Regions from separate parts of the Virgibacillus salexigens genome, predicted to be linked through region 3. Evidence: riboswitches for the same ligand, from Rfam matches in the RefSeq annotation. Region 3 holds a riboswitch; each other region holds the start of a gene.
The links. Region 3 has a riboswitch for S-adenosylmethionine ahead of BN990_RS12600 (LLM class flavin-dependent oxidoreductase). Riboswitches for the same ligand answer to the same signal wherever they lie in the genome.
Positions count from the first base shown of each region.

Region 1: it holds a riboswitch for S-adenosylmethionine, as region 3 does, so the genes downstream of both, BN990_RS13115 (methionine biosynthesis PLP-dependent protein) here and BN990_RS12600 (LLM class flavin-dependent oxidoreductase) in region 3, are expected to answer to the same signal.
Region 2: it holds a riboswitch for S-adenosylmethionine, as region 3 does, so the genes downstream of both, metK (methionine adenosyltransferase) here and BN990_RS12600 (LLM class flavin-dependent oxidoreductase) in region 3, are expected to answer to the same signal.

Region 1 is NZ_CCDP010000002.1:50,115-61,298, reverse strand. Features, by position in the region: gene pabB (aminodeoxychorismate synthase component I) at 1-859, opposite strand, end outside; gene BN990_RS13120 (anthranilate synthase component II) at 895-1,515, opposite strand; gene BN990_RS13115 (methionine biosynthesis PLP-dependent protein) at 1,572-2,684, opposite strand; SAM riboswitch class I at 2,771-2,870, opposite strand; gene BN990_RS13110 (copper homeostasis protein CutC) at 3,024-3,734, shown strand; gene BN990_RS13105 (spore coat protein) at 3,935-4,462, opposite strand; gene BN990_RS13100 (C45 family autoproteolytic acyltransferase/hydolase) at 4,545-5,594, opposite strand; gene BN990_RS22940 (hypothetical protein) at 5,816-5,959, opposite strand; gene BN990_RS13095 (YeeE/YedE family protein) at 6,114-7,367, shown strand; gene BN990_RS13090 (alkaline phosphatase) at 7,616-8,950, shown strand; gene BN990_RS13085 (hypothetical protein) at 9,023-9,709, shown strand; gene BN990_RS13080 (multicopper oxidase family protein) at 9,729-11,184, opposite strand, start outside.
Region 2 is NZ_CCDP010000001.1:1,617,580-1,628,763, forward strand. Features, by position in the region: gene ytkD (RNA deprotection pyrophosphohydrolase) at 1-377, shown strand, start outside; gene BN990_RS07370 (ABC transporter permease) at 461-1,270, opposite strand; gene BN990_RS07375 (ABC transporter ATP-binding protein) at 1,257-2,066, opposite strand; gene BN990_RS07380 (ABC transporter substrate-binding protein) at 2,072-3,067, opposite strand; gene pckA (phosphoenolpyruvate carboxykinase (ATP)) at 3,242-4,828, opposite strand; SAM riboswitch class I at 5,094-5,201, shown strand; gene metK (methionine adenosyltransferase) at 5,337-6,539, shown strand; gene asnB (asparagine synthase (glutamine-hydrolyzing)) at 6,810-8,714, shown strand; gene BN990_RS07400 (gamma carbonic anhydrase) at 8,913-9,428, opposite strand; gene BN990_RS07405 (tetraprenyl-beta-curcumene synthase family protein) at 9,508-10,599, shown strand; gene BN990_RS07410 (class I SAM-dependent methyltransferase) at 10,623-11,184, opposite strand, start outside.
Region 3 is NZ_CCDP010000001.1:2,604,520-2,615,703, forward strand. Features, by position in the region: gene BN990_RS12570 (VanW family protein) at 1-763, opposite strand, end outside; gene BN990_RS12575 (NAD(P)/FAD-dependent oxidoreductase) at 1,075-2,289, opposite strand; gene BN990_RS12580 (AMP-binding enzyme) at 2,607-3,110, shown strand; gene uraA (uracil permease) at 3,366-4,649, shown strand; gene BN990_RS12590 (cation:proton antiporter) at 4,910-6,112, opposite strand; gene BN990_RS12595 (ATP-grasp domain-containing protein) at 6,334-7,311, opposite strand; gene BN990_RS12600 (LLM class flavin-dependent oxidoreductase) at 7,329-8,381, opposite strand; SAM riboswitch class I at 8,469-8,587, opposite strand; gene dacB (D-alanyl-D-alanine carboxypeptidase/D-alanyl-D-alanine endopeptidase) at 8,656-10,014, opposite strand; gene BN990_RS12610 (YndJ family protein) at 10,015-11,184, opposite strand, start outside.

The sequences.
Region 1 (11,184 bases), on a different contig from region 3:
ATAACGCTTGGAAAATAGGAACAATATCAATATCATCTTCTACCATAGCAGTAACAGTTGAGGTCATTTGCAGAACAGTTGGGTACCGTTCAATGGTAAATAACTGTGGTACCTGTACACTTCCAGGTTTAGCAATGGCACCTAGATCATTACGCAGTAAGTCTACGATCATTACATTTTCTGCACGATTTTTCTCAGAATGATGAAGCCAATTTGCTAGTTCAGCATCTTCTTTCTGCGATCTCCCTCTTCTGATCGTTCCCTTCATTGGTTTTGTTGTGATTTTTCCATCCTTTAAATGAAAGAATAGTTCTGGTGAAGAAGATAAAATGGAATGCGAACCAATGTTTAAATATGCGGAGTAATTGGCAGATTGTGCTTGTTTCAACTGCTGATAGTAGCCAAGTGAATCACCATAGAAGTTACTCTTTAAGCGGATGGTATAGTTTACTTGATATGTTCCCCCATCTTCAATATGGTTTTTAATTTTGGTTATGTTAGTTTGGTATTCCTCAACGGATGTAGTCGGTTGCCATTCGTCGATAAAGTAATTTCCTGTCTCTATTACAGGTTGCTCTACAGGTTTATTAAATATTCCAAACCATAACAATGGCATGTTATACGTTTGATGCACATGAAATGCTGATTCAAATGCAGGTGCTGCTTCATAGGAAAGATAACCAGCTGCATAATATCCAGCGTCTACATATGCTTGGACAGATTGTAAAGCAGACATAACCTCTGTATCTGTAGAAGTTTCAATAATGGCTATTGGGTCTTTGAATAGTAAAGGATGTTTCTTACTGGAATCGGTTAAAAAATCAAATAATAGGAACGGTTGGGTTTTATTTGGTTGCATGTAGTATCTTCCTTTTTATACAATCTATGTTTATATCAGGGTTGCAAGGTATTAGCAACAATTTTTTCTGACAGATATGTGGATGTTTGCGAATGCGTTACGAAAAAATTTTGCAATAATAATAAGCCTTGATCAGACAGAATAGATTCTGGATGAGCTTGTATGCCTTCAATCGAATATTGTTTATGCCGAATAGCCATGATTTCACCATCCATTGTTGTAGCACTGATATCAAAACAATTAGGGAGGGAGATATCATTGACAATTAATGAATGGTATCTAGTAACCCGAAGCGGATTATTTAAATTTGTAAATATCCCTTGATTATCATGATAAAGCTCTGATACCTTTCCGTGCATCGGTTGCTGCGCTTTTTGAATCGCTGCTCCAAAAGCTTGCGCAATAATTTGATGACCTAAGCAAATCCCGATAATCGGGATCTCTTGATGTAAAAAATGTACAAGGTCTAAACAAATCCCTGCATTATCTGGTGTTCCTGGTCCAGGTGAAAGGAGAATTGCTGAAGGCTGTAATTGTCTAATCTCTTCTATTGTAATGGCATCATTTCGTATAACTTTTACTTGATGATCAAGTTGTTTTACATATTGAACAAGGTTAAATGTAAATGAGTCATAATTATCGATGACGAGAATCATAGTTGTTCCTACTCTCTTATTTACTACTTTAAAGGTATTATAGCAGATTTAGCTAATTACGCATAAGCTTGTACAGCATAAAGTGCTTGCTGCAAATCTTCAATAAGTTCGTCTGCTTGTTCAATACCAACAGAAAAACGCAATAGGCGATCGTCAACACCTCGTTTTATCCGTTCTTCTTTTGGAATATCTGCATGGGTTTGGGTCGCAGGGTATGTAATAAAGCTTTCTACTCCTCCTAAACTTTCCGCGAATATAATTAATTGAAGCTGTTGCAAGAAGTGATCAACCCACGCACTATTGTGAAGCCGGAAGGATAACATACCACCTTTTCCAGGGTATAAGACATCATTAATCATTGGATGTTCTTCTAAAAAGGAAACCATTGCTTTGGCATTTGATTCCTGTTTTTCAATACGTAAAGCTAATGTTTTTAACCCCCTTATCAGTAACCAAGAATCGAAAGGGGATAGTACTGCCCCTGAGGCATTATGGAAATTAGCGAGTTTTTCACATAGGTCTTTCCCTTTTGCAATCACTAAACCAGCTAACACATCGTTATGCCCTCCAATATACTTGGTTGCACTATGAATAACAATATCCGCTCCTAGTTCAAGAGGACGTTGTAATAATGGCGTATAAAAAGTATTATCAACAATGAATAATAAGTTGAATTGTTGTGCAACTTTTGCAATATGCGCGATGTCCATTTCTTGCATTAGAGGGTTAGTGGGTGTTTCGATAAAAATTGCTTTCGTCTTTTGTGAAATCCGTTGTTTAGTTTCCGTATCATCTTTTAAATTTGTATACGTTGTTTTAATATCGTAAGCTTCTGCATAATGCTGTAACAACCGATAAGTTCCGCCGTAAACATCATCCAATACTAGTAATTCATCACCAGCACGAAACAATGAAAATACTAATTGAATTGCAGCCATACCAGAACTACAGGCGTAACCATGATCACCTGATTCTAAGTTTGCTATGCCTTCTTCCAGTAAGGATCGAGTAGGGTTTTTGGTTCTTGTATAATCATAACCTGTTGATTGACCTAGACCTTGATGCTGGAATGCTGTAGATAGGTAAAGCGGAGGATTTACTGCTCCTGTTTTTTCGTCGCTTTTGTTCCCCAATTGTACTAACTCCGTTTCTATACTTCTTTTTTTCATGTATAATCATCCCTTCATTTCAACAAATAAAAACCCTCTTCTCACGGATTAAGAAGAGGGTTTTTGCAGTACAATAGATTTAACTCTTCTTATCTTTATGCTATGCTGCATCTGGAATTGGCACAGTACTAAAAGTCTGCTGCCGAGGCTTCAAAGGGCCAGTCCCTCCACCTCTCTGGATAAGAATACAGTATATAATTGTTGAAAATAGATTACATGGGTTTAATGCAATTGTCAAGGTTGCTTGTAGCATTTATTAGGAATAAGAATCATGATAAGATAACAGAGGAAAAGGGATTGCTATTTTTCAAATATACTTAGAAAAGGTTGGAGAGATTGATGTTAGAAGTGATTGTTCAAAACGGTGAGGAAGCAATACATGCTGAAAATTTTGGTGCTAATCGATTAGAACTCGTAACAGCTATAAGTGAAGGTGGTTTGACACCCAGTTATGGTACAATCAAACACGTACTAAAGAACGTATCTATTCCAGTTCAAATTATGATCCGCCCGCATAGCTATCATTTTAATTATACCTCTTCTGATTTAGAGATTATCATCGAAGATATAAGACAGCTTGCTAAACTAGGGGGATTAAGAATCGTGTTTGGGGCTGTAACAGCTGATTATAAAATCAATACTGCAATTCTAGATCAAATAATACAAGCAGCACCGAATATAGATATTACCTTTCATCGTGCATTTGATGAAGTCGAAGATCAAGTGAACGCCTATTACACATTAACCCAATATAAACAACATGTAAAAAGAATTTTAACATCTGGTGGAAAGGAAAATTGCCAAGCCGGTCAAAATAATTTGGAATCATTAGTTAACCTTGCAAACCAATTACAAGGTCCTGAAATCATGCCAGGGGGAGGCTTGACACCTTCTAATCTGGAACCTATTCATAAGCAAGTACAAGCAGGTCAATATCATTTTGGCAGGTCTTTAAGAATAAAGGGAGATTTCAAGCATTCATTTGATCCGTTAAACTTTAAAAAAGTTGTTAATGTATTAAATAGTTCATATAAACAAGAGAGGAACTAAAATTAATTATTAAAGCGGAATAAACATTCTATTCTATATATCGGAAATAGGCCATGTACTTCGTGGAACATCTGCTGCTAAGGTGAAGGATCCTCGGGTTCTTGGTGTTCATAGGAGTCATGCCTATTTTATTTGCTTTGATTTTACGAACAAGGTACAGTCGATTTTTTAGCTAGATGCTTTTTCTCTCCCGTTTACTTCTAAAATAATTGTAGGAAGTAGTTATAGGATTTGAGCTGTTCTTCAAACGAAGCTACTGGGAAGAACGACCACCCCATCTGTATCATGTATTCTTCATAGTTATCCTGAATGGTAAGTTGCTGTAGCGCCATCTGGACATGTATATGTCGTACATTATCATTTTTCATCATTAATGCAGACAAATAATTTGTATTTGACATGTTTTTAGCAGAAGTATGTGATTCCATAGCGATCCATTGATTCGTTTCATTCAAAGCTGTGGGCGACATAGCATGTAATTTTTGAGAAATAACATCGGCTTCACTTGGTAAAGGGGGCAGTTCCACTAGTTGCGTTTGGTAAGGGTTAATTAAAGCTAACATAACTAGCACATGATTGTATAACACAGAGGATTGCATTACAAGTATATCTTTTAATATTTGATCTGTTGCCAAGTTATTATAGTCTTGTAACTTATGTAACGCACCTTTATGAGCAGTCAAGTGTTCAGTCATTAATCCAAGGTCGATTACGGGTAACTGATTCATATAGAATCACCTCTCCTTATTAGATAGGTATCTTTATACATTATGTTGTTTAGAACAATATATTCGACCTTGATAGGAGGATTTATAAGTAATCCATATTGACAAATGCGTGTGTAGTTTCTAATTGACCTTTCAATTGCTTCGCATGTATATCAGCTCCTTGCACCCAATTTTCTAAATTAAAAATGAGTGGTTTGCGATCTCCACCTAAAGCAAACCATGCTTTTCTTACCTCTGGAAAGTACATAGCGGTATGCAATGTTCCCGCCCAAGCACCATACTTTTTGGAAAAAACTCCTTTATCGGTATCGTTTAACATTCGGAAAGCATGATAAGGTTTTATTGCATCAGCTTGAAGCGTTTGTATTGCTTGATACCTTTGGAAAGAATCATCCATACGATATCGGTTTTCATCCGTTAGTTGTTCAAAATGGTTGGTACATATATTGGATTTTTGCAGAGCGATTGACCGAGGTGATGCTTCAATAATAATTGATTGCCTGTTGCGGTCAATGACACAATAACTAAATGAATGGCGATGGGGAATTTCTTTTAGTAATGAGATCGCATCTCCGATCGTTGCGCAATTTTCTAATACGATTCTACCAATCATATTACATAGGAAACCATCTTGTGATTTTTTACGGTTTATAAAGTTATACCCCATTGCAAGTCCTTTCTCATTCATTCCATCTGTTCTTCCTGTAATTTGCATTGTCGGCCCAATTGTAGCAAAGCCATGATCTGTAGGCTGGTAGATAGCGTATCGTCCTTCATAAGAAGAAGGGTCGTTATCATAATTTCGAACCAGATAATGAGAACCCGTGTATATGGAGCAGCCACTCCTGCCGTATTCTAAATAATAGCCTCCAAAATCTTGGATCGCATCTTCCATTTTCATTGATAAAGCATCTGCTAGACCTTTTAATTCCTCCCAAATACCAGGGGCGAAATGATGTAACATTTGTTTAACCGTATTTATATCAACAATAAAATGCCGAAATTTTTGGGATTCCCATTGGATTTTACGATTGTGCAAAATGGGAGATTGCTTAAGCAATTTCCCTTGGTAAACACCGTAATCATAGTGTGATCCGCGAAATTGAATAACATCACTATATACTTGTTTCATTACAGTCTCCTTTAAAAAGATAGTATGGTTAATTGAATGAAACACCTTGAGTTTACTTTATTATAAAGAATAAGGATATGAATATGCTTATTGAATGACAAAAGGTGAGCTTTGCTTATCATGCAGTTGCTTGTTTGTCAATAGAATACAAAAAAGTTGCCGAGCCTATTAAACTGTACTCGACAACTTGTTCAACTTACATAGAAAACAGGTGATAAATATTAATCTTTATGCTTTTGTTCATTCGTCTTATTATTAAATTCATTCTCACTTGCAAATTCAACATCACCACGTTGTTTATTATGCTTATTTCGATTATTTTGTTTACCTTTATCTTTGTTTCGATTCTTATTTTCCTCAGACATACCAAAACCTCCTAAAGTTAAGAATAGGTATAGCATGTCCGAATAAAAAAAAGCTATGCAAATACGGCTTGAATTCTTTTGTTGACACAAAACGTAACACCAGTTATGATAGAAAAATAAATCTGACTAATTTTATCAGAAAAGGATGTTTTGGATGACAACAAAGGTTCAACCGATCAATGAAGTAAAAGATCCAATCCCTAAAGACAATACGGGGTTAAATAAATCACAGACGCCATTAATTATTGGCGGATTAGTTGTAGCAGCACTTCTGTTAATCTATTTACTAGCTACACAGCAAGTTGCTCAACCTTTGCTCTTAGTAATTGGGCTCTTGCTTGGATATACACTGTTCCATGCGCGTTTTGGTTTTACTTCTGCTTTTAGGAGATTTATGTCGGTAGGAAATGGGCAAGCACTTCGTTCCCATATGCTTATGTTGGCAGTAGCGGTAACATTATTTGCGCCTATATTAGCGTTTGGATATTCCTTCTTCGGAGGAGAAGTAGCTGGATACGTATCACCAGTTGGTGTAAGTCTCTTAGTAGGAGCATTTATGTTTGGAATTGGTATGCAGCTTGGAGGAGGCTGTGCCTCAGGTACGCTGTATGCTGTAGGTGGTGGACGTTCCGTTATGTTTGTAACCTTATTGTTCTTTATTGTTGGCTCGACAATTGGGGCAAAGCATTTAACATTTTGGACAGAAGACTTACCATCATTCGAACCAATTTCTCTAGCAACCTCAACTGGACTTGGATATGGGGGAGCATGGATTGTATCCATTGCATTATTTGGTTTAATCGCGTGGATTACATTAGTTGTAGAACGAAAACGAAAAGCCCCTAAAATGGCACCAGTACCTTCAACGAAAGGGTGGAAACGCATCTTCCGCGGATCTTGGCCACTCTTTGCTGCGGCAATTGTATTAGCAGTTTTAAATGCATTAACATTAATGACTCGTGGTGCCCCGTGGGGGATTACCTCAGCATTTGCACTTTGGGGTTCAAAAGTAGCTCAATTCTTTGGAGTTGACGTTACCAGTTGGGGGTATTGGCAAGGTGCCAATGCTCAAGTACTAGAATCATCTATCTTTGCAGATTCGACAACAGTGCTTAATTTAGGTGTTATCCTCGGTGCTTTTCTAGCTTCTGCAGCGGGTGGATTATTTAAATTTACGAAATTAAATCTAAAAAATATAGCTGCATCGATTATTGGTGGTCTTTTAATGGGATATGGTGCAAGATTAGCATTTGGATGTAATATTGGTGCATATTTTGGTGGCATAGCATCCTTTAGCTTACATGGGTATGTATGGGGAATACTCGCCTTAGCTGGGACATTTATTGCGCTATATCTTCGACCATTATTTGGACTATCCGTTCCAAAATCTAAGGACTCCTTTTGTTAAAAGTAGAATTGAACTATCGCAAAATTATTTTGCGGTAGTTTTTTTCTTTCATACCACTATGTTAGCGCTTTCTTCGAGATGGATAATTTGATCCAGGAAGAAATTCCCTTTAATTTTTACGTTATTTTTATATACTTTTAATCATAGATTAATAGATTCTCAGTAAGATATGGGTGGACAAAATTAGTAAAGGAGGAAGTATCTTGATTAGTAAAGGGTCTAGAAAAAAAATACTATCTGTTGCTGTTATGACAACTTTAGTATTCGGAAGCTTTGCTACAAGTAGTTTAGAAGTTGAAGCTAAGTCGTATAAGTCGAATCAAGGCAAGGTGAAAAATGTTATTTTTTTGATCGGTGATGGAATGGGTCCTGCCTACACGACAGCATATCGATCGTTCAAAGACAATAAAGACCCATATGTTGAAGAGACAGCATTTGATAAACATTTAGTAGGGATGCAGCAAACGTATTCTTGGGATCCAGAAGAAAGTATTACTGATTCTTCAGCAGCAGCCACTTCCCTATCTTCTGGAATCAAAACCTATAATGGTGCAGTTGCTGTTGATATGGAAAAGAATGAAGTGAAAACCGTATTAGAAGAAGCTAAAGATCGAGGAAAAAGTACTGGTCTTGTATCTACATCTCAGGTAAATCACGCAACCCCTGCATCTTTTGGTGCACATGATGAATCACGTAATAATTATAATGATATCGCAGATGATTATTTCGATGAGAAAATTGATGGCCAGCATAAAGTTGATGTTATTTTAGGCGGTGGAACATCTTACTTTGAAAGGGAAGATCGAAATCTAGCAGAGGAATTTGAAGATGCTGGATTTAGTTATGTTCATACCAAAGAAGAGATGCTAGAAGATGATAATGAGCAAATTCTTGGACTTTTCGCCCCTGTTGGCCTTGATAAAGCGATCGATCGTCCAGAAGAACAGCCAACATTGGAAGAAATGACGGATACGGCATTAAGCAAATTGAGTGAAAATAAAGATGGCTTTTTTCTGATGGTAGAGGGAAGCCAAATTGACTGGGCAGGACATGATAATGATATTGTTGGTGCAATGAGTGAAATGGAAGAATTTGAGAAAGCTTATCAACGGGCAATTGAATTTGCTAAAAAGGACAAGCATACATTAGTTATTACAACTGCAGATCATTCTACAGGTGGATTGACTATGGGAATCGATGGGGAATATAAATGGGATCCAACGCCATTGAAAGCAGCGAAGCGTACTCCGGATTACATGGCAGCTGAAATTAGTGAAGGTGAAGATGTTGAAGATGTCTTAGAAGAATATATTGATTTAGATTTAACCGAAGAAGAAATTGATTCAGTAGAAGATGCGGCTGAAGAGGAGGATACAACAGAAATTGACAATGCAATTGAACGCATTTTTGATCTTCGCTCTGGTACAGGTTGGACTACTGGTGGACATGATGGTGTAGACGTCAATGTTTATGCTTATGGCCCTCAATCAGATCAATTTATCGGTTTACATGATAACCACCAGGTCGGTTTAAAAGTTATTGATATACTGAAAAACGTTCGGAGCGTAAAACCGCATAAATAAAGGTAGTTCTAGACCCCATTATGCACAATATGGGGTCTTTTCTATCTAACGGATGAGGAGGTTTAACTATCTATGTTAAAAGGGTTATATGCTGTTCTTGCATTTATTTTGATCCTATCCGGATGTGCCAAGCAGGAGGAAAATGCAGAGGCTGAAAATAAGCAAAATCAAACGGAATCAATCGACATGGAAGAGGAAGAAAGAACAATTCAAGAGGTCAATGATGATCGTGATTATGTTGATAATCCACAAGCTCCTGATACACGCTCACTCAATGAGATTGGTGACCAATTTGAAGACGAAGATGGGAATATTACGCTTGAAGCAATCACAGATTATCAAAAGATGCATAGCATAGGGCCTATTCAAATGAGTATTCGTGATGTAAAGGTCGTGAATTTTTCTCCAGCAATGCATTTAGTTGATTACTTTCATGGTTTTACACATAACGAGGAAAATTTTAACTATATTAAAATGTACGTAACAATTGAAAATACGTCTGATCAAATGGTTAATTTTGCACCTGTATCGATATTGGAAACAGAAGCAGGAGAGAAAAAAGATTTTGAAGATGATTTTTACTTACAAAATCTTTATGGAGATCTCTCCGCTGGTCAGAAAAAAACAGGAGAACTCGCTTTTATTTTAGAAGAGACAAATATAGAACAAATTGGAACTATATCCTTAATCACCAGCGATGTCTTTGATAAGGAAAATCAATCCATTGAACAAGGAAAAGAAATTACAATTGAATTTTAGTAACGCGGTCACCTACTAGTTAGTCTCGCTTTTGTATTAAAAAAGGACGCATCATATCGTAATCTTCATGTTCCAAGATATGACAATGCCAAACGAACTTTCCAGCATAGGGGGAAAAAGTTGCGATTAGTCTTGTAATCTGTGCCGAAGGGGCAGCTATTGTGTCTTTCCAACCTCTTTCATTAGGTTTTGGTTTGACGGCTGATCCGGTATACACGATGCTTCCATCTTGATTGAATTTCTCCAGGTTAAAGGGGGTACGATCTAGAACCTGGAATTGAACAAGATGTAAGTGAATCGGGTGTGTAAAGCCTGTCACATTAATGATAGACCAAATTTCAGTAGAGCCAAGTTTCGGTGTTTCTGAGATCGGATCATCCCAGTATTTATTGTCCAATAATAATAAAGGCCTACCAAAATCATCACTCGCACCTACCAGTTTTAAATTTCGTATGGCTGATATAGGCTTATCTTTAAGGGAGGGGATAGATGATAAGTGCTTTGGAATGATTGTCGAATCTTTTCCCTTTAGAGGCAAGCGAACATTAAACTGCATAATATCCCCTGTCTCATCTTCGGGAGTGTTGATAGAACCGAGGTCATTTCTTAAAATTAATGATTTTCCTTGGTATTTCCTAAAATCAATAATTACGTCAATTCGTTCTGCTGGTTCCATTGTGATGCTTCTTGCTACAACGGTTTTTGAGAGGAGCCCGCCATCTGAACCAATTTGATACATTGGGTCTCCAGATTCAAGAGATAACGTATAGGTGCGTGTGTTGGAGGCATTAAGGATTCGGAACCGATATTTTCTTGGTTCTACATTCAGATATGGCCAAATTTTTCCATTCACTAGAATCTTGTCACCAGTAAATGCTGGTAAGATGGAAGGAATCGGTAAGTTAGCAGGTGGATTTTCCGGTCCCACCGGATAAAATAGCGATCCATCATTATTAATGGTCTTATCCATTAAAATAAGCGGGATTTCATATTCATCTTTAGGGATATTTAATCTTTTTTCTTGCTTGCCTCGGATAATATACATGCCGGCAAGACCAGCATAGACATTCAGCCTCGTTATCCCCATGGCGTGGTCATGATACCAAAGAGTGGCAGCACGTTGTTTGTTGGGATAGGAATATACTTGATGGAGAAATTCTGGACCAACCTCCTTGAAATTTCTGGAAAACCAAGCTTCTGGATATCCATCATTCTCCGGTTTTGTCACACTCCCATGTACATGCGTAACTGTTCGAACTTCAGGATGGTTAGCGATATGGTGAATTGATTTGTCCACTGGAAGTAAATGATTATCGGGCAAATGGTTTTCCCATTTTATATGGAGTTCTTCTCCTTCATTTACTTCAATAGTAGGACCAGGAAATTGGTTATTGTATCCCCAAAGCCGTGTTGGTTTTAAGTCCCTGTGTAGCTTTTGTCTAAACTCCTCCATACGCATTTCTAAATAGGAACCT
Region 2 (11,184 bases), 990 kb from region 3:
TTTGCAAATATCAAGATAATTGGTTGTTAACGAAGCATAAAGACAGAGGGTTGGAATTTCCAGGAGGTAAAGTGGAAAAGGGGGAAACCCCAGAACAAGCTGCCATACGAGAAGTTAAAGAAGAAACAGGAGGGCTAATCGATACCTTAACGTATATTGGACAATATTTTGTTGCAGGCAAAAGAGAAAACGTAATTAAAAATGTCTACTTTGCTTCCATACATGCATTAGAACCTCAGGATTCGTATTTTGAAACAGATGGTCCGGTTATCGTAGATAATATTCCGTTAAATGTAAAACATCAAAATGGTTATAGTTTTATTATGAAAGATGATGTATTAGAACACTGTATTCAATATATTTACAAACATTTTTAAAATCGCCTTATTGTGTGAAACTTCAATGTACGAGTGATCACTGAAGTACTTTCACCGATAAGGCGATTTTTTTCGCGAATTAATTAGGAGGTGGAGTGCTTAATAAGCCAGACTTCGATGCGTTCTACGATTTTATACATGATGGCAGCAAAAATGGCGATTAATACTAAACTAGCCATAACTAATGAAAAATCAAATACTTGAAATCCATAAATAATTAAATAACCAAGCCCTTGTTTTGATACAAGAAATTCACCGACAACTACGCCAACCCAAGATAATCCAACATTTACTTTTAATGTTGATATCATTGCCGGTAAGGTAGCTGGGAAAATAGCATTTTTAAAAATTTGCCCTTTGCTCGCTCCTAAACTCTTTAATACTTTTTCATAATTTGGATCAACTTCATTGAACGCTGAATATACAACCAATGCTGTAATGATCACTGAAATAATAGCTCCCATTGTGATGATGGAGATATACCCAGGCCCCATAGCTACAATGATTATCGGCCCTAAAGCAACTTTTGGCATTGCATTCATAATAACTAAATACGGATCCATTACGCTTGAAAAGCGTTTAGAAGTCCATAAGGAAATAGCTAATACAATCCCAAAAATTGTACCAAGGAGAAAACCGGCGATGGTTTCGAGTAGGGTTACTTGGAGATGATTTAACATGGATCCATCACTTAATTTGTTTATAACTACTTGAAAGATGGTTGTTGGCGAACTAAATAATAATGGATCAATCCAATAGAAGCGACTGGCAACCTCCCATAGAAGAATAAACGTAATAAGTATACTAATTTGCCATATATATACAATTCTATTCTCGCGTTTTACATGTTGTAAATAAGCTTGGAAGAGCTGCTGATCATTATTTCGCTTCATGATTCGTAGACACCACCTCTTCGTTTGGTAATTGCTCTTTTTTATCTAATTCTTCCCATACTTTATCAAACAAAATTTGATATTTTGGGTGTTTACGCACAAGTAAAGGGGCTTCATTTCTTATTTCAATCGGAACCTCAAAGATTTTTGAAATAACTCCTGGATTAGCATCCATAACAAAAATTCGATCACTCATCGCTATTGCTTCACCAATATCATGCGTTACAAGCACAGCGGTTTTATGATAGGTTGCCAATAAGTTTGCTACCAATTGTTCTAATTTTAGCTTTGTTTGATAATCCAATGCTGAGAATGGCTCATCAAGAAGTAACAGTTTTGGATCATTAATTAATGTTCTTACTAATGCTACACGTTGCCGCATCCCTCCAGAAAGAGAGCTTGGGTAAGCGGATGCTATATTAGGTAAACCTACTTCATTTAATAAGGCTGTTGCTTTTTCTTTGGTGTTTTCTGTAACATTGTTTGCGATTTTAGGGCCAAGTAAAACATTGTCAATGATGGTTTTCCATGGAAATAAGTAGTCTTGTTGCAACATGTAGCCGATATTGGCTGTTGTCAAATCAATCGGTTTCTCTTGTAAGCGTATTTTGCCTTGTGTTTGTTTTATAATTCCTGCAATAATTGATAAGATCGTCGATTTACCACAACCACTAGGACCCAATAATGCGACAAATTCACCTTCTTGAATAGAGAAAGATATATCGTCTAATGCTTTGGTGAAGTTTGCTTTTGAAAAATAATGATGGGAGACATTTTCTAAGGTTAGAAATGACATATTGCTCACTCCTTATTACCAATAACTTCTTCAGCGATCTTCGTATTCACAAGATCTGTATAAGGTACATCTGCAGGCAGTTCACCAGCTTCTTGCATAATATCTTTTAGGTTACTCCATTCTGACTCATCTAATATCGGGTCTGTAGCAAATGACCCTTGACTTTTATAACGATCAATAGAAGCAGCAAGCATTTCTACATCCGTGTCTTCGAAGTAAGGCTGTATAACTTGAGCAATCTCTTTAGCGCTATGTGCTTCAACCCACTGTTGCGCTTTATAAACTGCTTTCGTAAATTTCTCAATTTCTGCATCATTTTCTTTTAAAAAGCTCTGTTTTGCCATAAAAACAGTGTATGGGACATGCCCTGATTCTTCTCCAAATGAAGCCACGATATGTCCTTTCCCTTCTTTTTCGAATGTACTTGCAGTAGGTTCAAATAATTGCACATATTCTGCATCTCCAGATACGAATGCACCAGGTATATTAGCAAATTCTATATTCTGTTGTAGATCGAGGTCAGTTTGAGGATTAATATCATGTTGCTTTAAAACGAATTCACCAACCATTTGGGGCATTCCGCCTTTGCGTTGACCGAGAAAAGTGGTTCCTTTAATATCCTCCCAAGTGAAATTGGGTTTTGGTTCTTTGGCTACTAAAAAGGTTCCGTCAGTTTGTGTTAATTGGGCAAAATTAACAGCATAGTCCTTCGAATCTTGAGCATAAACATAGATGGAAGTTTCAGAGCCTACTAAAGCTACATCTGCTCCATCAGATAATAATGCCGTCATTGTTTTATCTCCACCCCAAGTTGTTTGTAATTCCACATTAAGACCTGCCTCTTTAAAGAACCCTTTCTCTAAAGCTACATATTGCGGAGCATAAAATAGCGAACGTGTTACTTCGGCTAATTTTATTGTAGTTTCCTCCTGGTTATTACATGCTGTTAGAAAAAGTAGGAACCCACAGGAAAGGAGCATTATACGTTTTATCTTCTTCATGTTGCACGACTCCTTCTAAATATTTGTATGTCAACACAGTTTATGAGGAGTTGTGAAAATGTGTGAATGCCTATATAAAAAAACCGATCTCATTTCAGAGATCGGTCATCAGCAATCTATAGCTGAACACTTTTCACTCATATATAATAAATCCTTTTTGGGATGAGGAAACAATTACTTTCCTTGATACATTGGACCTGCTTGCACAATATCGCTACTTGCTTCCGTGAACTTCTCAAAATTTTTATGGAATTTCATAGCCAAAGATTGCGCAGCCTCTTTGTAGGCCGCTTTGTCTTTCCACGTATTTATTGGAATTAATACTTCATCGGGTACTCCCGGTACTTGCATGGGAATTTCCAAACCAAAAATACTGTCTTTGGTTGTCTCAACAGAATTTAATTCGCCTTCTAACGCAGCATGTATCATTGCTCGTGTATAGGAAAGTTTCATTCGTTTTCCAACACCATACGATCCTCCAGTCCAACCAGTATTCACTAGGAAGACATTTGATTGATATGCATCTATTTTTTCTCCTAACATTCTTGCATACGTAGATGGAGCTAATGGTAAAAATGGAGAGCCAAAACAAGCTGAAAACGTTGCTTGCGGCTCAGTAACGCCTCTTTCAGTACCAGCAAGTTTGCTCGTGTAACCGCTAAGAAAATGATACATTGCTTGTTCTTTTGTTAGCTTACTGATTGGCGGCAAGGTACCAGATGCATCAGCAGTTAGAAAGATAATCGTATTCGGATGGCCAGCCATGCTAGGGATGGCAATGTTATCAATATTCTCAATTGGGTATGCTGCTCTTGTGTTTTCAGTTAATGATGTGTCATTGTAATTCGGAATTCGGGCTTTATCAACAATGACATTTTCTAAAACGGAACCAAAACGAATGGCATCAAATATTTGCGGTTCTTTTTCTTTAGATAAATTGATACATTTCGCATAACAGCCACCCTCAATATTGAATACACCGTTTGGACCCCAGCCATGTTCATCATCACCAATTAAACGACGATATGGATCAGCTGATAACGTTGTTTTTCCTGTGCCAGATAATCCAAAGAATAAAGCAACGTCTCCTTCTTTACCTACATTGGCAGAACAATGCATAGATAACACATTTTGTTGGGGAAGCAGATAATTCATGACGGAGAAAATGGATTTCTTAATTTCTCCTGCGTATTCGGTTCCACCAATTAGAATAACCCTTTTTTTAAAAGAAACGAAAATAAAAGCTTCTGAATTTGTTCCGTCTTGCTCAGGGTTTGCTTTAAAAGTAGGAGCTGAAACTACTGTAAACGCAGGTTGATGATTTAATAATTCTTCAGCTGTCGGGGTTATAAAAAGTTGTCGGGCGAATAAATTATGCCATGCATATTCATTGATTACTTGTATTGGAAGCCGATAATCATGATCTGCACCGGCAAATCCTTTGAACTGAAAAAGCTCTTTTTTGTCTTGTAAATAATTAATTACTTTGCGATACAATTTGTCAAAAACTTGTTCTTCGATAGACTGATTAACTGTACCCCAATCAACATTCTTTTCACTCACTTCATCACTTACAATAAATTTATCCCTAGGAGAGCGTCCTGTATACTTACCTGTTGTAGCTTGAACAGCACCAGTTGCTGTAAGCATCCCTTCTTCTCTATCTAAAATACGTTCAATAAGTTGTGGTACTGTTAAGTTGGTTTGTAAATGATTATGGGTATATAATTCATTAACCAAAGGTTTTTCCACCATTTTCATATTAACTACCTGCCTTTTAGTAAGATTGTATCAACGTCGAAACCTAAACGACCTTATCATGTTGAATATGTTTATTAGTATAACACATTAATAAAAATAGTCCATACTAAATATATAATAATTTTATTCAATTATCCTATAATGTTGAATCATGACAGCAAATTACTTCTTTTCCTTTTATTATAAGTAAAAATCGATAGACAATACGACGAAAGTAGTTGACACAAACGTTTTCTTTCGATAAGCTAAACTTCGAACGGATACTCTCTTATTCAGAGTTGGTGGAGGGACAGACCCGATGAAACCCAGCAACCATCACAATGGTGAAAAGGTGCTAATCTGATGCAAGGAACATCTCCTTGAACAATAAGAGCGAAAGGCGGGACAATCCTTTCCTCATGTATAGTAGGAAGGGTTTTTTTTGTTTTCTTTAGAACCTTTAATACTGAATGAGCATAATTGATAAATAGAGTTCCGTAACTGATATGTAAAAGGAGGATTTAGCAACATGGCTGCTAATCGTCGTTTATTTACTTCTGAATCTGTAACAGAAGGCCATCCTGATAAAATATCTGACCAAATTTCAGATGCAATATTAGACGAAATATTAAAAACAGATCCTTATGCACGTGTTGCATGTGAAACGACCGTGACGACTGGGCTAGTACTTGTAGCTGGAGAAATCACGACAACAACATATGTTGATATTCCTGCAATAGTAAGGAAAACCATTAAAGAAATAGGGTATACTCGAGCAAAATTTGGATTTGATGCCGATACCTGTGCTGTGTTAACTGCAATTGATGAACAATCGCCAGATATTGCAGGAGGTGTAGATACTGCTTTAGAGGCGCGTCAAGGAACGATGAGTGATGAAGAAATTGCAGCTATTGGCGCCGGAGATCAAGGATTGATGTTTGGTTTTGCTTGCGATGAAACCGAAGAGTTAATGCCTTTACCGATTTCGTTAGCACATAAGTTAGCTAAGCGCTTAGCTGATGTTAGAAAAGATAAAACATTAGATTATTTACGACCGGATGGGAAAACTCAGGTGACCATTGAATATGATGAGGCGGATGAGCCGGTAAGAATTGATACAATTGTAATCTCTACACAACATCACCAAGATCTGACAACAGAACAAATTGAAAAAGATTTAATTGAACATGTCATTCGGCCTGTTGTACCAAAGAAACTGCTTGATGATAAGACAAAGTACTTTATTAATCCTACTGGTCGTTTTGTGATTGGTGGACCACAAGGAGATGCAGGTTTAACAGGGCGTAAAATTATTGTAGATACGTATGGGGGATATGCACGGCACGGTGGAGGAGCATTTAGTGGTAAAGATTCCACCAAAGTAGACCGATCTGCCGCTTATGCAGCTAGGTATGTTGCTAAGAATATTGTTGCAGCGGGTTTATCGAAATCATGTGAAGTACAATTAGCATATGCGATTGGTGTGGCAGAGCCTGTCTCAATTTCGATTAATACATTTGGATCAGGAGTAGTCGATGAAGAAAAACTAGTAAAAGCTGTAAGAAAACTATTTGATTTACGTCCAGCTGGTATAATTCGTATGCTTGATCTACAAAAACCAATCTTTAAGAATACTGCAGCATATGGTCATTTCGGCAGAACCGATATCCAATTCCCGTGGGAAAAAACCGACAAAGTTGATGAATTAAACGCGCTTTTAAAACAATTTTAAAAAATGATAGAAGAATGACAAAAGAGTTTTCTCATTTCAAGCTGGGGAAGCTCTTTTTTTGATATCGTGTGTGTTAAAACCTAAGGTATATCACCTATTTACAGTGAATATCTTACCAGACAAGTTGGGATTATATAGAAAAAAAGGGTGAAAAATGATAGAAGTTTACCTATCTCCGTGTTAGAATATTACTGTATCATTTCGGTTTTGTTACAAATGGGTTACAGCTCAGGGTGATACGTTTATAATTGACGAGAGAAGGTTTATGTTATGTGTGGTTTTATCGGAATGCTATTTGATGAACCAATGGAAAGGTCAGCTCAAGAAATAGCTAACTTCAAAGAACAAAATAATATAATAACGCATCGCGGACCAGATGACGAAGGATACTATTTTGATTCCTATATGTCGTTTGGGTTTCGGAGACTAAGTATTATTGATATCGAAAGTGGTACACAACCATTAAGTTATCATGATGAACAAATATGGATGGTTTTTAATGGTGAAATATATAATTACTTAGAGTTAAGGCAGGAACTAGTAAATGAAGGTTATCATTTCGAGACGAATTCCGACACTGAAGTAATTGCAGCTTTATTTACTAAATATAAAGAAGAGGCATTTCAATTACTAAGAGGAATGTTTGCGATTTTAATTTGGGATAAACAAAATGAAGAATTGTATGGTGCCAGAGATCCATTTGGAATTAAACCCCTTTTCTATTATGAAAATGATAGAGGGATGAGTTTTGCTTCGGAGAAGAAAAGTATCGCATTAATGTTGGAAAAAGAAGAAGTAGATCAAGATGCTTTACAGCATTATTTAAGTTTTCAATATGTTCCAGAACCAATGACAATGTCTAAGGGTATACACAAGGTGGAACCTGGTCATTATTTTAAGAAAAAACCAGCACAACCGATCATGTTTACAAGATATTGGCATGCCTCTTTTCAGCCAATGAATAGATCGAAACAAGATTGGATTGAACAGATTCAAGATGTTATGTACGATTCAGTAGATGTCCATATGCGTAGTGATGTGCCAGTAGGGTCGTTTTTATCTGGTGGAATTGACTCAACGTTAATTGTTTCTATAGCAAAAACGATAAACCCAAGAATAAAGACGTTTTCCGTCGGTTTCGAACGAGAGGGATATTCTGAAATTGACGTTGCGAAAGAAACTGCGGATAAATTAAATGTGGAGAATATATCCACAACCATTACACCGGAAGCATATATTAAAAATCTTCCACTTATTATGTGGCACATGGATGATCCATTAGCTGATCCTTCTTGTGTACCTCTTTATTTTGTTTCTGAAGAGGCACGGAAACATGTGAAAGTAGTTCTATCTGGAGAGGGGTCCGATGAATTATTTGGAGGATATAATATCTATCGCGAACCAGAATCCTTAAAGGTATTTGAAGCCATTCCAACTCCAGTAAAAGAATTGCTTGCAAAAGTTTCAACGGTGTTACCCGAAGGGGTGAAAGGCAAGAGTTTTCTCGATCGAGGTACAACCCCTTTACGTGAACGCTATATTGGAAATGCCAAGATGTTTGAAGCAGAGGAGAAAGAAAAGCTACTCAAAAGTTATAATGAGCAGTTAGGGTATCAACAAATTACTAGGAAATTATTTGATCACGTTAGGGACTATCCATCTGTTAACCAAATGCAATATGTCGATATTCATACATGGATGCGTGGAGATATTTTATTAAAAGCAGACCGAGTTACAATGGCAAACTCTCTAGAGTTACGCGTCCCTTTCTTGGATAAGGAAGTCTTCCAAGTTGCTAGGCAACTTCCTGTTGATATGAAAATTGCTAATGGAACAACCAAACAAATACTAAGAGAAGCATCCAGAGGGATTATTCCTGACCATGTATTAGACCGGAAAAAATTAGGGTTTCCAGTTCCGATACGTCACTGGTTGAAAAATGAATTAAATGGTTGGGCAAAACAACTTATTCGAGAGAGCGAAACGGACCATTTGCTGCATAAGGGTTATATTTTAGAATTATTACATGCACACTGCCAGGGAAAGGCAGACTATAGTAGAAAGATATGGACAGTTCTAATGTTTATGGTATGGCATCAAAACTTTTTGGAAGGTAAATTGGATATGCATGAAATTAAAAAGAGAGAACAAGAGAAAGAGTTGGTACGATCTTAGAGAAAAAGATTAGGAATGAAGATGGTGAGAAATCGGTTTTAATTTCATCATAAATTGGGTTTCTATCCAATTTTAGTCTTTTGAATTAGACAGGCAATCTCCAGACAACAATGGTGATTGCCTGTTCTCTTATTTTGTTTCCATTACTATTTCAGTGAATAAATTCGTTGCGCCTCATTTAAATACAGTAAAAAAATTTTACTGATCAAATACCTGTTTGTATCTTTTTCCTTTTTCCACGTAGGACGTTCTAACACGTTCCATTTCCTTGTAATCTGCTTCGGTTAGTTCTCGTATTACTTTAGCGGGACGACCGAGTGCCAGTACATTTTCTGGTATTTTCTTACCAGGGGAGACTAAACTTCCTGCACCAATAAAAGCATTCTCACCTATTTCTGCTCCGTCTAAGATGATAGAACCCATGCCGATTAATGCTTTGTTTCGAATAATAGCAGAATGGAGCGTTACCTGATGTCCTACAGTTACGTCGTCCTCAATAATTAGTGGTTGGTTTGGACTTTGATGAAGCATAGATAGGTCTTGAATACTTATGCGTTTTCCAATTCTTACCGGAGCTACGTCCCCTCGAATGACCGTCTTAAACCAAATACTTGATTCTTCACCAATTGTAACATCGCCTATTATCATAGCATCGGGTGCTACAAACACAGATTCATGAATAATTGGATAAAAGTCTTTATATGGATGTATCATTTGAATCCTCCTGGAAAATATGATGATATAAATAGTATACCAAATATAACATGTAGTATCGTAGATCGGAGGCAGCGAGTTGATTAAGCATCATGTTCTTCACTCCCCCAGTAAATTAATGTTCACTGTATATACAAAAATTTTTCCGCAGGTAAATAAGGAATTGAGCTATTGGCAAACACGAGCAGCTGCCATTCCGGATGATGAATTAAGAACACAAGCATTAGCAAGTATAACTTCAAAACGATTTCACTGTCAGGGAGGATCTGTTTTTGCTTTACTTGCTGAAGAAAAGTGGGAGAGTGCAGTTCGATTTGTTGTAGCATATCAAACAATAAGTGATTACCTTGATAACTTATGTGATCGAAGTACGTCTATGGATTCTGCAGGTTTTCGGATGTTACATACATCAATGAGAGATGCATTGACACTCACAGATTACTCAACTAATTATTACAGCCTAATCCAATATAAAGATGATAATGGATACTTGCAGGAGCTCGTACAAACTTGTAGAGAGGTTATAGCTAGCTTGGATAACCTAGCTGTATTTCAAGATAATTTATTATGGTTGGAAGGACTTTATGAAGATTTACAAGTACATAAACATGTGGTTCCGAATGAAAGAGAAATACGGTTGAAAAGATGGTCAGATATCAAGAATGACTACTCATTACAATGGTATGAATTTTCGGCAGCTACTGGATCAACACTTGGGATATACAGTTTAGTATGTTATGCGTTAGCAGGTAGAATAAATGACGAGATGACCGGCGCTATTACTAATGGTTACTTTCCATACATACAAGGGTTGCATATATTGTTGGATTACTATATTGATCAGCATGAGGATGTGACAGAGAAAGATTTGAACTTTTGCAGTTATTATGCTAATCAAAGGATCATGCTTGATCGTTTTGAGTATTTTGTAAATCAAGCGCTTAAGCAAACGACAGTTTTACCAGACGCTTCATTCCATAAAATGGTCGTAAAAGGCTTAATTGGACTATATTTAGGCGACGAAAAGGTAAAAGAATTGGAAAATGGAAGTATGGTCAAAAAGAGAATGCTAAAAGCTAGTGGAGGAGCTTCTTTGTTTTTTTATTTGAATACAAAACTTTATTATATGTATAAAAAAATTCGTAATTCTGGTCTATATCAAAATAGATAGTCTACGGAAACAAATACCTAATCTTAGCGCTTTTGGATTGCTATAATAAATGGAGGGTTGTTTCTTTGGTTTATAAAGCCGTATCGTAACACATGATATTTACGTTGGTTTAGCTTCATTACATGCTTTAAAACAATTTCTTTTTCTTCTTCGCCGCCTTCATGTCCATGATAGACGACTAAAACAATTAAACCACTCGTTTTCAAATATTGTAAGATCGTATTAATGGCATTTATGGTAGATTGGCCTTTTGTGACAATGCTTTTATCGCTTTTAGGAAGATATCCAAGATTAAATACTGCTCCGCCTATTAAAAATTCATTCGTCGGGATATACGCTTGTAGATTTGCATGGCTATCTTGTATTACTGATACATTTGTTCGATTATTTTCTTCGAGTTTCTGTTTCGTAGCGATTATGGCATCATCCTGAATATCAAATGCAAGCACATGCCCGTTTTTACCAACAACGTTACTCAAAAATAACGTGTCGTTTCCATTACCGCATGTAGCATCTATTACTGTTTCATTTTTATCAATGGAGCCCTCCAGTAAATAATGGGCATAATGTAATATTCCTTGTAAC
Region 3 (11,184 bases):
TTTTGAAAGTAAAATCTGGCCCCCACCAGCTAACAGTTGCATCTCTTCCAGGGGGAACATACGGGACACTTCGGCTATGTGCATACCGTTCAACGATTTGAATGCCTTTTAAATCCACTGCGTTGAAGAGGGTTGATGATACTTGGCATATACCTCCTCCAATACCTTCAGATAATTCTCCTTTTACAATAACTGGCGCTCGCTTATAACCTCTATTAGTCGTTCTTTCACCTACTACCTCATTAAAAGAAAATACTTCTCCTGGGAAAATAACATGATTATTGATTGCTTCTGCAGCTAATGCAATATTATGAGACCTTTCCTTATTCCCCTTTTTAAAATAAGTTACATAGCTGCCTAATTGATTTGTTCGAATTTCTTCCAATAAAGCCTTATCAACACGAGGATAAATTGGCTGCGTTGGGACATGGAATCCTTTAGCATCGTGATTATAAAATGTTTCTCTAAATTGAATATGAAACTGGTCCTCATCTATCGTAAATCCCGGTTTTTCACTTATGATACGACCATCATCAGCTATCTTCGCATTCGTTGGCGCCTCATAGACCCTTTTCTTTAAATTGGTTAAGAGGGTCGCTAACTTATCCTGATTAATAAATGGTGTATCGGTATAATCAAGAGAATATTGATCTACTTCTAATTTTTCAATATAAATCGGCTTCGTATCTTCCGTTTCCTCAGCAGACAGGTTATATGGCAAGAAAATGATTAGTAACACACAACATATTTTTATTAATTTCATTTAATGACCTCCCTCAATTAGTATGAGAAAGTCTAGGAGAAGTCATTCGAAGAATTATTTCTAGGAAGTAAAACGTTATTGTTTACCAATACAACCATGCTCTAGTACAAAACACCATAAAAAACCACCTCGTGTAAATACACAAGGTGGTTTTTTCCTTACCTAAAGTCTCTAGAGTCTTCCATATAATCACTTAATACTCTATAGCCAATTACCGAAGCTATTACAAAAAATATCCCGCACAATGTTTTATTTTTCATTTCCCAAATACCTCCTCATTTGATTTCCTTGTTCTTTTTAAAATGAGTGTCTTAAAACGGACGAAATTTTCCTTTTTTAAGGACTAATTTAGTACCGCCCATTAGGAATAGTGAACGATTATCTACTACCTTTTTCATTGCTGCAGCTGCTTTTCCTTGAAGTTTGTAATCATCGAATACATTACCAATTCCATCAGACATACCGAGTGAAGCTACTGTCCCTTTATCATTAAAAACAAAGTCAGTTAACGGCTGATTTGTAAGTAATGCGCTTAAGTTAGCAGCAACAACGTCTGCTTCCTGCATTGCCAATTGTCCAGTCGGCGGATATGGACGATCTGCTTTTTTGTTCCAAACCCAAGAGCAGTCCCCAATCACAAAAATATTTTCTTCTCCTTGCATACGTAAGTCACTATCAACATTAACTTTTCCTTTTGTTAATTCAAATCCTGATGCACCTAAGACAGAGCTTCCTTTAACTCCACCAGTCCATACTACTGTTCCAGCTTTAATTAGCTCTTTGTCATCACCAACAATAAATCCTTCTGGAGTACATTCAGAGATTGGGGCGCCAATACGAATCTCTACCCCGCGATCTTCAAGCGATTGTTTTGCATAAGCAACCAATTCCTTATCGAACATCGGCAAAATAGAAGGAGCAGCTTCTACATTAATAATGCTTACTTTGTTTCGATCAATATCGTATTTTTTACATAATTCAGGGATACGATCTGCGAGTTCTCCTACGAATTCAATTCCTGTAAAACCAGCACCACCAACTAGAATGTTTAAGCTATCATCATCAACATTCTCTTGCGAATTATATTTTGCAAATTGATATTCTATGTGTTCACTAATTAAACGGCTGGAATCAATATCTTCGATTGCAAAAGCATGTTCAGCCATTCCTTTAATTCCAAAGTCATTTGATTCAAAACCAAGTGCAACAACAAGGTAATCATATTCAATCTCACTATTTTCTAAAACTACCCGTTGTTCATCTTTATTAATTTTTGTTACTGCATCATATACGAGTCTTACCTTGTTTGGATTAATTACATCGCTAATCATTACTCGTGCTTGATTAGGATTAATCGTTCCAGCAGCTACTTCATGTAACCAAGTTGACTCGTAATGATAATTATGTTTATTTACTAATACAATTTCCGCTTGTTCCGGTGATAGCTTTTGTAAGAGACGCTTAGTTGTGGTTAAACCAGCATATCCTGCGCCCAGAACTACTATTTTTGGTTTGTTTAAACTCATAAAACTTCCACCTTCCTATACTTTACATTCATTTTTACAGGAAAAGCGCTCTTTCATATAAATCATGATATCAATATCTCATTCAGAATCGCTTATACCCATTTTTACAATATATTAATCATATCAAAATTTTTATATTTAGGCTAATAATCCAGTGACAATTTTCCTTCCAGCAGTTATTTTATCTCTTAAAGCAACCTTTTCACCCGCTGATGTTAAAATTTTACACTTGAAATAAAACGCTTTCACAAAAATATGCTATAATCATATATAGTTATGTAAATCAACAGAAAGGAAATTAAAGGTGGGAAAGATTCATGAGTCAAACAAAAATTCGCGTGATTAATAGCATGGGTGAGGAAGTTGCACATAACGGTATGGAATTAGGTGACATTATTGTAAAAGGCCACGGCACATTACAACATGCAACAAACCATTCTTCAATGGAAGACGGCTGGATCTATACGGGTGACAAAGGGATTATTGACGAACAGGGTAATATTCAAGTCAAAGAGCCCTATAAAGATATTCCTAATGATCAAGGAACTATTTCAACTGTAAAGCTGGAACAATTATTATCACAACACCAACAGATTAATGAGGCAGCGGTCGTGCCTATCCCCCATCAATCACTTGGTGAAATAGCACATGCTTTTGTTGTGTTACAACCAAATCAGTGTTTAACTGCTCAAGAGGTGATGGACTATTGTAGAAACAATATAGAAGAAGCTTATTGTCCACATTCTGTTTCATTTGTAGAAGAATTACCAAAAACTTCAAGCGGAAAAATATTAAAAGTTGAACTGCAAAAATGGATATAAGCAATCTGATTACCTAAAAAGATGGGATTGACAGTTTACAGTCATACTGGGATAATAGGATAGATAAAATGATACGGTTACCTTTAATTCAGTCCCGTGAGACTGCCAAGGTGAACAGATAAGAATCTGTTTGTAAAGTAAGTCTATCTTTGCTATCTTACTTTTACGAAAGCACCCTGCCTCGCGTCCGCAGGGTGCTTTTTATTTGAACTTTGATAAACGGTAACTGTTGCTCATCTTTAAGGAGGAATCATCATGGCAAATTATAAAGAAATTCAAGTAGATGAACGATTGCCGATATTAAAAAGTCTACCATTAAGTATTCAGCACTTATTTGCGATGTTTGGATCAACCGTGTTAGTTCCTATACTATTCGGTGTAAACCCGGCAACAATTCTACTAATGAATGGTGTCGGTACATTAATTTATTTATTTATAACCAAAGGAAAAATTCCTGCTTATTTAGGATCTAGCTTCGCATTTATCTCTCCGGTAACAATTGTATTAGGAAATTATGCTGGCGGTGATGGGTATAGTTATGCATTAGGTGGTTTCTTCGCTGTAGGTGTGGTACTGAGTCTCGTTGCCCTTATCATCAAAATAGCAGGAACAAATTGGATCAATGTTATTTTCCCACCCGCAGCAATGGGGGCTATAGTAGCTGTCATTGGGCTTGAACTTGTGCCAACTGCTGCGGAAATGGCAGGGTGGATTGCACCTGCTGATGCAGCTGCAAATTGGACGGTAGATGCTGATACGGTCCTTGTATCGTTTTTAACTTTAGCAATTACTGTCATTTGTTGGGTTACTTTACGCGGTTTCTTAAAAATCATTCCAATCTTAATTGGCATCATTGCAGGCTATATTATTGCTTATTTTTTTGGACTTGTCGATTTTACCGCTGTCAAAGAAGCAAGCTGGTTCTCATTACCAGAATTCTATCAGATAAAATTTGACTGGTCTGCCATATTAGTCATCCTTCCTGCAGCACTAGTACTCGTACCTGAACATATTGGACATCTGTTTGTAACTGGAAATATTGTGAAAAAAGACCTAACAAAAGAACCTGGGCTGGATCGCTCTTTAGCAGGTAACGGTATTTCTACCATTATCTCAAGTTTTTTCGGATCTACACCAAATACTACTTATGGTGAAAATATCGGTGTGTTAGCTATTACAAAAGTGTATTCCACTTGGATTATTGGGATTGCAGCAATGATTGCAATTATATTATCTTTTGTCGGTAAGTTAGCGGCGTTGATTTCTTCCATTCCAACAGCTGTTATGGGTGGTATTTCCTTATTACTTTTTGGAATCATTGCTACCAGTGGACTACGGATGCTCGTAGAAGCCCGTATAGATTATGGTCGTTCCCAAAATCTAATCTTATCAAGTATTGTCTTAGTAATTGGTGTCAGTGGGGCAACCATCCAAATTGGTTCAGTTGCACTATCTGGAATGGGGCTTGCTACCATCGTGGCAATGATCCTTAGTATTTTATTTAAAATACTAGATGTATTACATTTAACAAATGAATAGTAAATACACAAGAGGGTGACCCGAAAACAATCTAGATAAAAAATTCTGTACGATTACCATCTAAGGATTGGATAGCATTATCGTAAATCATTCAAATGAAACAGGCCTGATTTCAGCGGGAATAGCACGTTGTTATATTTCATTCGGTAAGCGTTTTTTGCTTACGAGTTAGCTGTATCGCGTGACCGTGGAATGCATGGCCTATTTCACATAGAGAATTAAGACAGGTAATGAATAATTCGCATCCGAATTATTCATTTTTAGTTATGCCTCAGTCCATTAGTTTTAAGTCTCTTTGTAAGCGGATAAACGCCAACACTCTGAATGATCAAAGACAGTAATATTATGGCGAATAACAATGGTATGATTGGATTATTTTTATCTACAGCTGCTTCTAGCCCAAGAACCAGAGCTACAGACATTGTGCCTTTTATCCCAGCCCAGGTAATAATAGCAGCATCTTTTATAGATATGGTTCGCTTCCAATTTATGCGCAATTTAGTAATTAAAGTAATTACGACAAACCGGACCATTAATGTACATATAAAAATAATAATAGCCAGGGCCCATTCAGAAGCAGCAAGATAATTTGCGGTTTGTACACCAATAAGTAAAAAAATTAAAGATAAAATAGTTAGTTCAATGATCTCCCAAAAACCATCCAGTTGATCCTTAAAATGCACTTCTTTAATATTTCTCCCAAATTCATAGGAAAGCATCATACCGGCAGTCACAGTAGAAAGGACACCTGATACTCCGAGTAACTCCCCTAAGTAAAAACTACCATAAGCAACGATAATACTTAGCATTACTTGATATTGGCGATGGTACGTGTAATGAATGGCCTTACTCATTAACCAACCAAAGCTTACGCCGATTGCTACGCCCCCCAACGAAACCAAAAGAAATTCATTAATAAAACCGCTAAAATCAAAGCTCGTCCCTTTTGTATACATACTTAACAGCACACTGAATACAACAATACTTGTTCCATCATTTAGCATGGATTCACCTTCGACAATTTCTGCGACCTGTTGGTCATCGGACGACTTTTTTAGGATCGTTACAACAGAAACAGGATCTGTCGGAGATAAGATAGCAGCAATCAGCAATGCCGCTGCCAATGATAAAGATATGAATAAATTTCCAATAACATAAATGAGAACAGCCAAGATTGCGATTGTCAAAAATAAACCAAATGTTCCTAACGTTCCAATAAGTATTTTGTTTCGTTTCAGGGCTTGAGTAGGAAACTGATAAGCAGATATGAATAACAAAGCCGGTAGAAAAACATGAAATAAAAGTTCCTTTGTTATCGTAATATTGTCAAAATAATGAAACATCGATAACAACAAACCAAACAATACTAAGATAACCGGAGCAGGAAAAAATTCTTGTTTTTTATCTACAGAAAAAACAAGATACCCTATGATTACTAACAATAAAATCTGGTGTACAGTCATTGGTCATCCTCTTTCCTTTTGAAAACTAACTATCCTATAAATTTACCCTAAAGAAAGAATATCAAACGCAAGTGGAAATACAAAAAGCCGTAACATGTTATCCATGTAACGGCTTATTAAACACGACAGTTTATCACTAGAAAATCAATAGAAAAGGATCGATTACTAATTCTTAGCCCTGACTATAGTACATAAAGAATCGGCAATTCTAATGCTTTGTTCTATTTTTCGGTAAGGGAAAGAGAAGGCTGATCAGAATAGAGATTTACTTTATTTAATTGTTCTCCTAAATAAGTTGCTAGCTCAAGCATTCCAAAAACACCGCTTTTTGCTTCAGCATCGCTATTATAGTTGGTATTTGTATTAATATCATAGGTATATATGGTTCCATGTTCGTCTTCAATAAATTCAATACCTGCTACTTGAATATGATTAGCAGCCAGTACCTCTTTATATTTTTCAATAATGGGGTGATGGAACCCTTGTCGAATTTGAAATTTTTCATTCTGCGCTTGTTGTTCCCCTGCCGGACAAAATAAATCTTCAATCGTGCAGGCATCTGCAGGACAGAGTTCAAACCCTTCAGATGTGTCAACCTTTACTGCATATACGAATTCTCCACCTACAAATTCGCAGCGGGTAATAGATGCTGATGGAGAATGAATGTATTCTTGTATTAACGTTACACCATCAACGGGTTCTTCAAATGTTTCACTTTCAATATATTGTTCTAATGCTGCTTTGCTATGAAACAGTTGTACGCCTAACCCTTTTCCAGCTCGATTGTGCTTGGTAATAAACGATCTCCCTTCGAATAATTCAGCTGCTTCTGATAATTGCGATTTCCCAACAGCAGCCACTGTTCTCGGCGTTCTCACTCCATATTTTTCCAATTCCAAATATTGTTGGACCTTACTTACTTCTAGCTGTAATGCTCGACTACCATTAATTACTGTTCTACCATGATACTCCAACCATGCTAACACTGCATTCGTCAATTCAGGAGCAAAACGATTCCCTCTTGTATGCGAAGAAGCACTCATTCGATTATAGAAAATTCCTTTAGGTGGTTCACTTAATAAATCGACCGTGCCATCATTCAGTAACCAGTCTTCATAAGGTAATCCCAATTCTTCTAATCTAGCAGTTAAATGGCTTGTCCATTCTGGATTTTCATGTAGGATATATATTTTACTCATTACATATCTTCCTTCCTTTATACCGTTGTTTGTTCTTTACGTAGTTGTTCGACTAAAGGCATAACTTGTTCAGAAAAACGTTTCATCTCTTCTAACTGCGGAGAGCATTGTAATAATAGCAAATCAACACCTGCCCTCTCATATTCGAGAATTCGTTCCGCTATTTGTTCTGGTGTTCCTATTAAATGTGGACGTAATCCTCGATTAGATACAGAATAATCCTTTAACTGAACAGCTTGTTCTAACTGTGATTTTGAAGTGAAATCTCCAAATCCACTATATCCACTTGTGTCTTTTACCATGGTGATTCGTTCTAATTCCGTAAGTGCTGCCGCTTCTGTTTCCCGACAAATTACATAAGCTGCCATTCCAAATGATCGAATCGGATCTTTATTTGCTTTCCTTCTACGTGATTTCATATCTTTAATTTTGTCAGCAACCTCTTCAACCGTGCCACCATGCATGACATAAGCATCACATAGTGTGGAAATTACCTGCTTACCCTTTTCACTTTCTCCCCCAGCGTATAACATGGGATTGGGGCGTTGCAGCGGCTTTGGTTCCAATTTTGTATCCTCAATTTGATAGTACCTTCCATGATAAGAAAAAGTGTCCTCTGTCCATAAACCTTTTAGTATATCGATAAATTCTGTTGTTCTTGCATACCGCTCATCATGTTCTGTAAAGTCTCCACCATACTGTTTAGCTTCTTCTTCCCACCAACCAGAGACAATATTAAGAGTAAATCGCCCATTGCTCATGCGATCGATATTTGCAGCCATTTTCGCAGTAACCGCTGGGTGGTGAAATACTGGACGCACAGCAGTCATAATTTCTATTTTATTCGTTACTGCTGCTAACCCAGCTGCAGTAGACCATGCTTCTAATGAATCTGCTTCTATTCCTTTTATATCATTTAAATAAAGTTCCGCAATTAGCGTTGTATCATATCCCCATTCCTCTGCCGCTTGAATAACTGTCTTCGCATATTCAAAGGTTGGCGGCATATGTTCATCATCTACATTACGTAACCATCCACCAAATATTGGTAACCAAAATCCATATTTCATTGACTCCACTCCCAGATGAATTTTTCCCAAAACAAAAAACTCTTTTCCGATAAGAAAAGAGTTTGAAATCTTGTTATTTCAGTTCTCTTCTTATCTTTCAAGTCACATGGACTTGATGGATTTGGCACAGTCTTTTTATAAATGGTTATAAAAACCTGTTGCCGAGGCTTCATGGGGCCATATCCCTCCACCTCTCTGGATAAGAACACAATATTTAATTCACTATATTAAGCCTATCGCAAATATGCTTATCTGTCAATTTTGATAACTCTTATCATTCGGAATGGATCATCATATCCAATAGTTGATTCTCCATTCGTTTTCCTTCTTCCTCATCTAATAAATTATTGAACATAATGGAAAATACAATTTTTTCTTTGTTCGCTTTTTCTGCATAACCGGATAAAGTACTAATGGTATATAAACTGCCTGTTTTGGCCTGAACCGGTAACCCATGCATACGGTGCTGTAAGGTACCACCAATGTCCCTTTCTGATTCCCCCGCAACTGGCAAGGCGTGAAAATAGGTTGAAAACCATTCCTTTTTTTGAATCACATATAGTAACCAGGAAATTTGGTTTGCTGGTATCAAATTCATATGAGATATTCCGGATCCGTCTCGCAACATCAATCCTTTTGTCTCCATCCCAAAATTCACAAGTTGTTTTTCTAACACATTTAATCCTTTTTCCCAACTACCTTCCCCATACACCTGCTTGCCCATTTCCTTTATCAAGATTTCACCAATTGTATTGTTACTATGCTTCATAAATGGAACCATCAATTTCGATAAGGGGATAGAATAACAAAAATGCAATAACTTTGTATTGGTTGGTACTTTAGCTATCTCCCACCCTCCACTATAGGTAATATGATGTTTAGTTAATGCCTGTTTGAACAAATCAATAGCGTATCCTGTTGGTTCCCATACCGATACCCACTCTTTCAATCCTTCGTGCCTATCGGGAATCTCGCCTGTTATCGTAATTAAATTGCTTCCATGTTGACGCTCAAATATTATATTTTCTTTTTTATTCGTTTCTACGGTAACTGCCTTATTATCTATTTCAATATATGTAGACTCCGGTGAAGAGGTAATTATAGGATTTTCCCCCAGCTTATTTGGTCTAATCTCCACCTTAATTGTTCCAGCATGATAGTCACTGTCTGGAGAAGCTGTTAAGGCTGAAATTTGCGCACCGTAATAATACGTTTCATCACTCCAAATCATATCTGGCGAGAGACGAACTGAATCATACCAAGTATCATCCCCAATAACCTTCCCTGAAATATGCTGAATACCCATTGCTCTAAGTTTGGCAGCAAATCCAGCGAAGTCTTTCGGTAATAAAGTAGGATCCCCTTTTCCTATTAGGTATACATTTCCTACTAAGCATCCCCCTTTTATTATTCCATCTGTACGTATCTCTGTCGAAAAGCGATACGCTTCACCTAATACAGCCAGACTGGCTGCTGCTGTCAACAACTTCATATTGGAAGCTGGACGTAATCTAGTGTCTGCTTTATGTTCATAAATCGTTTCACCAGTATCTGCTCGTCGAATACTAACACCAACAATTGCTCCAGCCAGTTTTGGAGACTGTTTCAGATATGTATCAATAGACTTCTTCACCTAATCACCACCTCTCTTCCCAATACCCACGGTTCTCTGATGTGCCTCTTTTATATTCTCGTTTTGTCGTTCGCTTGGCACAATATCATAATCTATGTTTAAAAAGGGAATAGAAAACAGCCACATTTGATGTTTTGCTTTAAGCTTTCCTTCATTTGTTTCTTCCACTTCAAACGTCTCTTCAATTGGGAGCTTAAATAAGCCTTTTCCAACAATTAAATAGATACCAGAATCTGCTTGTTCATATTTCAATTTTTTACTAGATAATTGTAACTTTTCACCATATTGACTTAACTCTAAAATGCCAATCATAGCTGTCCCTGGTAAAGGTAATGCGATGTTCATATACGTTTGATCGTTATTTTGATGGGAAGAATAAAGTGCTACAAAGATAACTTCGTTTTTGATCTTCCTCACCCACGCTCTTACATTGGTTCTTCCATCCATACGATCATCAATCGAGTGAATAGCACCTGTCATTTCCTGTCTTCTACTTGACAAAGGCAGATTCAATTGTTTTATGATACGACTAATTTGTCTATATATTATCGCTAGCGGTTTAAACCAGTTTTTCCACCTTACTTCAGCAAATAGCTGATAGTTTTTCGTATTCTCATAGAAATCAATAATCATTTGTGATAATGTATCCAGTTGAATTTCATTCGCATACTGTTCCATACAGTCTACTAAACCATTATAAAATTGGTTATCTGTCTTCCCTTTGATTATTTCCTCACCTATGATCCCCTTCCCCTTTATCTTACTTCGTGGAAATGGTTTATTCCTTTGGTTTGAAAAAGGAGGAGCAATGATCCAACCAGCTGTACCAAAGCCAGCAAACACAATTGAATTAATTATACCGTGAAAAAGAATCATGAAATCTATCGATACCGAAAACCATCCGGAAAGATTTCCAACTGCGTACAACAGTGAAAATAGAATAGAGACACATAAAGCTCCATTTGATATGCAGATCAACCATTTTTGGAGACTACTCTTAAACACTACCTTAAAAGATAAGTGAATTAATCCATATATAGCGATAATATACAGAATAACAGATAAGAACTCTATTTTGACAGAAAAGGTTATACCTAATGCCACTATCACCGGAGAAATGATAATCATACTACTTACCCATTTGTACATTTTGGATTTATAGAGTCTTCC